DNA from 2 places in the Tateyamaria sp. LSS28 genome. Region 1 is predicted to be linked to the other one. Evidence: riboswitches for the same ligand, from Rfam matches in the RefSeq annotation. Region 1 holds a riboswitch; the other holds the start of a gene.
The links. Region 1 has a riboswitch for cobalamin ahead of AC53L6_RS15250 (energy-coupling factor ABC transporter permease). Riboswitches for the same ligand answer to the same signal wherever they lie in the genome.
Positions count from the first base shown of each region.

Region 2: linked by a shared signal. The riboswitch ahead of AC53L6_RS17210 (DUF1636 family protein) and the one ahead of AC53L6_RS15250 (energy-coupling factor ABC transporter permease) in region 1 are both predicted to bind cobalamin.

Region 1 covers NZ_JCAPFI010000004.1:552,587-555,047, forward strand. The annotation lists gene cobF (precorrin-6A synthase (deacetylating)) at 1-347, opposite strand, end outside; gene AC53L6_RS15250 (energy-coupling factor ABC transporter permease) at 402-1,079, opposite strand; cobalamin riboswitch at 1,132-1,321, opposite strand; gene cobA (uroporphyrinogen-III C-methyltransferase) at 1,382-2,101, opposite strand; gene AC53L6_RS15260 (cobyrinic acid a,c-diamide synthase CobB) at 2,098-2,461, opposite strand, start outside.
Region 2 covers NZ_JCAPFI010000005.1:312,893-315,353, forward strand. The annotation lists gene AC53L6_RS17200 (ABC transporter substrate-binding protein) at 1-222, opposite strand, end outside; gene AC53L6_RS17205 (ABC transporter ATP-binding protein) at 231-1,013, opposite strand; gene AC53L6_RS17210 (DUF1636 family protein) at 1,010-1,414, opposite strand; cobalamin riboswitch at 1,519-1,733, opposite strand; gene gap (type I glyceraldehyde-3-phosphate dehydrogenase) at 1,867-2,461, opposite strand, start outside.

The DNA.
Region 1 (2,461 bases):
GTGCTGTCATAAAGCGAAGGGTCACCCCAGACCAGCAGCGCGACCTTCCGGGCGGCGGGATATTGCGCCATAGTGGCGGTCCAAAGCGCTGCAATCTCATCATGCCAAGCGTCGACGCGGGCGATGTAGGGTAGGCTGTCATCCCGAACAGGCATGTCAAAGAGAGCGATAGGCGCGTCATCGCGCAGATCGGCAATGATCTGTGTCCGCAGATCGGCCAGATCGGATTTGCCGTCCCCCTTGTGCGGAATTAAAAACAGATCGGCCTCGGCCATCACGCGCCGGGCCTCTCCCGTCAGGTGATCGGGATTTCCGGTGCCGATGCCAATCAAGAAAAGCTGGGTCATGGTGTAAAAAGGGCCGCGCGGTGGCGGCCCCTTCCTTATTCCTATGTTGCGGGATCAAGCCGCGTCATGCAGTCGGTTGGTGAAGATGCCACTGCCTTGCGTGCCGCGCAGCGCCTTGGCGCCCGCCAGAACGGCTAGATCGGCGATGGGCTCGATCAGGATGACCAGCAGATAGGCACCACCGAAGGCCAGTACAGATTGGATGTTCTCGGCACCGACGCCTTGGCCGTAGATCGCCCAGAACGCGACCCAGGCCACAACACCACCTTGGTACACGGCGGACATCTTCAGCACTTGGGCATAGTCGAGATCCACATAGGCCGTGGCGTTCGGTACAATGCGCTTGGCCAGCGCGTGTACAGCGAACAGCGGGAACAGCAGGGTGGTCATGTTGACAAAGAACATGGGCATGTCGGACGGGGCAAAGAACGTGCCCTGCATCAGCAGGCCGAACACGAGGCCGAAGGCAGCGGCGGCAGGGCCGAGCAGCAGGAACAGGGTTGTGCCAAGGATGAAATGCACCTCAGAGACGCCAACAGCGAAATGCGGCAGCACTTCGAAGAACACGAACGTGCCCACGGTCGCCATTACGGCGCGCAAAATGAAGGACGGCACGCTGTGCTGTTTCAGGTCCTCGGCGGCCAGTTTGAAGGAATAGCCCGCGGCAGCTGCGGCAGTGCCGTAGGCCAGTGCCATTTTCGCGCCATCCACGACGCCCGGTTCGATATGCATCTCTCTGTCTCCTCGCCACCAACCCCGGCGGCATTATGGCCGGTGACCCGGCAAGTTTCATTTGTCGATGGCAGGTCTCCTGACTGCCGGGTCGCTGCGGGGCCGGACCTTCCCAACCCCATCTTGGGGCCAGTGGTTCATGCCGGGCCGCTCGCCGGTCACAGTTGCGGGGGCAGTCCGGGACTTTCACCCGGTTCCCTTTTCAGACCCCTTTCGGGGCCACCATCGTCAATCCACGTTTACAATGATTCCCCAGCGGGACAAGTCCGGAAGCGGCATTTGACGACGCGGAAAGGGCGCGCTCAGCTTTCCGCAAGCGCGCCGTACAGGATCAGGGCAGGGGCATCACTAACACCCCGGCCCAGTTCCTCGGCCAGTTCCGAAACCGTTGTGCGGTGCAGCTTCTGCGCGTCGGTGGACACACCCTCGGCCAGAAGCGCGGGTGTATCAGCGGGCAGCCCAGCCTGCATCAACATCTCCGCAAAATTGGGAAAGGTGCGCTGACCCATGAACACAACCGTTGTGGCCTGCGCGTCGGCAAGGGCCGCCATGTTCAGGTCCTCGGGCAAGGCGCCGCGCACATCGTGGCCGGTGACAAATTGAACTCTACGCGCTGTCAGCCGCCGGGTCAGCGGAATGCCTGCTGCCGCCGCAGCCGCACAGGCTGACGGCACACCGGGAATGATCTCGAATGGGATGCCTGCGGCCTTCAGAGCCTCTGTTTCTTCTTCCAACCGCCCGAACGTGCCGCCATCGCCGGATTTCAGCCGGACGATGCGCTGCCCCTCGGTCGCATAATCAACAAGCAACTGGCTGACATGGTGCTGCTTGGGCGATGGGCGTCCGGCCCGTTTGCCCACACCCACAAGGTCTGCACCGCTGCGCGCATGGCCGAGGATGGGACCCGCACTCAGGTCATCGAACAGCACAGCATCCGCGCGCTTCAGCCGATCCACGGCCTTGAGCGTCAAAAGCTCGGGGTCGCCGGGACCGGATCCCACAAAGCTGACAAACCCGGTCATGCCGTTTCCCCGGTGATCAGGTGAAAGAACGTGCCGGTGACATGGCCACGCCGCGACCCGGTCTCAGGCACCGGGTTGCCGTCCGCATCAGACACTTGGGCCAAGGGCTCATCGGGTTCGTCAAGGATTGTTGTATAGTGAAACTCGTGCCCGCGCAGCGCTGCACCGGCGGCAAAGCCAGGCATGGGCGCGTCCAGCACCGCGCGGCGGTAGCCCAAGTGGAACTTCCGCTTTTCAAAGCTGGTTTCAAGGCCAAACAGACCTGCCATCTCGTGCCGCGTGCCGTCCTTGTCGGTCAGACCGGCACCCAGAACCATATAACCACCACACTCACCGTGAACCGGCTTGGTCTTGGCGTGC
Region 2 (2,461 bases), on a different contig from region 1:
CTCTTCGTCTAGTGTTTTCCAGCCCGAAATACCTGTGTAACCGACCATCCGGTCTGCAAGGCCCAGGACAAGCATCATCTCGGTCAGGTTCACATCGTTCGAAATTGCAGCCTGTGGCGGGGCATCGAAGGTGACAGTACGGTCACAGCTTTGCACCGTGGTTTGTGCAAATGCGCCCGTGGCGCACAGGATAGTGGTGAGGGTGGTGAGTGTGAATTTCATTGGGGGCCCTATGTCGGCAAATGGAATGAAAAATGTTTGGTATCGCTTGGGTTCAGCCGCTCGCGCCGCGCATCGACACGGAATGCGGATGACACCTGTGCTTCGGTCAGCACCTGATCGGGAGGGCCAAAGCCCTTGGTGTGGCCATTCTCAAGAAGCAGGATGGCGTCACAGGTCTGCGCGGCCATGTTCAGGTCGTGCAGCGAGACGATGATCGTCAGGTCGAGTTGGCGGATCAGGGCCAGCACTTCGAGTTGGTGGCGAATATCCAGGTGATTGGTCGGCTCATCGAGCACCAGGACCTGCGGTTCCTGCGCCAGTGCACGGGCCACCATAACCCGCTGCCGTTCTCCACCTGACAGTGTTGCCACGTCCCGATCCACGAAATCCTGAAGGTGCAACTGCTTGATCGTGCTTGCGACGATGTCAGCATCTCGTGCGCCGCTGGCGGAAAACCCGGCGCGGTGCGGTGTGCGACCCAGTGTCACGACCTCGCGCACTGTCAGTCCAAAGGAAGAGGCCTGTTCCTGCAACACCGCCGCCACACGTTGAGCTGCCAGACGGGGGGGGATGGACCAGATGTCTTCGCCCGCGATGCGAATTTGCCCGGCCGAAAGGCGGTAGTAGCGGTAGATCATCCGCAACAGTGTGGATTTGCCAGCCCCGTTTGGCCCAACGACGCCCAACACCTGTCCGGCTTCGACGCAAAAGCTGGTCGGTTTTAGCAGGGGGGCCGTGGCCCGCTGCGGTGTCCAGCTGATATTCTCAGCAACAACGTCCGCTGCGCTCATGACGCGCGCACGTCGCTGTCTTCCAGCGCGATGATGGCAGCGGGCACGCGCGCCAGTGTCGATGTGCGCAGTTTTCCGGGGCGGTTTACGGATGAACACCAGCCGTCGTCTATCCGTGTGTACTGCTGCGCAAATGCCACGAGGTCGTCTATGTCTGTGTCCGCTTCGATATCCCCAAACAGGTACGTGGCCTTGCGGGTGCCGTGATAGGCAACGGTGCAGGGGCGATCGCATCCGGCCATGCAGGCCACGCCAGAGATTTCAAACTCGTCCGTGATGCTGTCGCCCGCCGCGGCAATCGCAGCGCGCAATTTTGCAATCAGTTCATAGCCGGGTCGGCAATTGCTGCCCTTGTGCCGACAGGATGTACATATCGTGATCTTCTGTGGTGGTTGGCCCATGTCGCCCTCCGCGATAGTTCGAGGCGTACGGCAGACATGTCACTTTTGGCGGGTCGTTCCGCAAAAACCATCATGGCTTCCTGTCCGGACGCCCCGTCCGGGTTGAAGTTACATCAATGATGGCAGGTCTCCTGACTTGCGGGTCCGGGCTTGCCCGATCCTTCCCGAACGCGTGCGTTCAGTGGTGATCATCGGGGTCGCTCACCGCTCACAGTTGCGGGGGCAGTTACGGATTTGGCGCCAATTGGCATCCTCACCGTATTCCCTTTTCATCCCGGGTAGCCGTCGGCATCCGGGAACCATCACCGAAAACGATCTGCTAGAAACAGGGGCGCGTCAAGCGGGAAAGATCGAGGGGATACGCGGATATCGGCGTTGTCGTGCGGGGCCGTGGTCGCAATCAAAAAAGGCGCCCGTGCGGGGCGCCTTTTTGACTTACGATGCAGTGCGGGTCAGAGATATTTGCCCATCTCGACCGCTGTATCACCCATGCGGTTCGAGAAACCCCATTCGTTGTCATACCAGCTCAGGATACGGACCATGTTGCCATCCATGACCTTGGTCTGGTCGGTGGCAAAGATCGACGAGTGCGGATCGTGGTTGAAGTCCATTGACACCAGTTTGGCGTCCGTTACGCCCAGCACACCTTTCAGTGGACCAGCGGCGGCGGCTTCGGTCATGGCTGCGTTAATCTGCTCAACGGTCACGTCGCCATTCACCTCAACCGTGAGGTCGACACAGGATACGTTCGGTGTGGGGACGCGGATCGCCACACCGTCCAACTTGCCGTTCAGTTCCGGCATGACCAGACCAACGGCCTTGGCTGCCCCGGTCGAGGTGGGGATCATCGACAGCGCCGCTGCACGGGCGCGGTAGAGGTCCTTGTGCATCGTGTCCAGCGTCGGCTGGTCGCCGGTATAGCTGTGCACGGTGGTCATGAAGCCACGCTTGATCCCGAACTGGTCGTGCAGGACCTTTGCCACGGGCGTCAGGCAGTTGGTCGTGCACGAGGCGTTCGACACAACCACATCGTCGCCCGACAGGGCG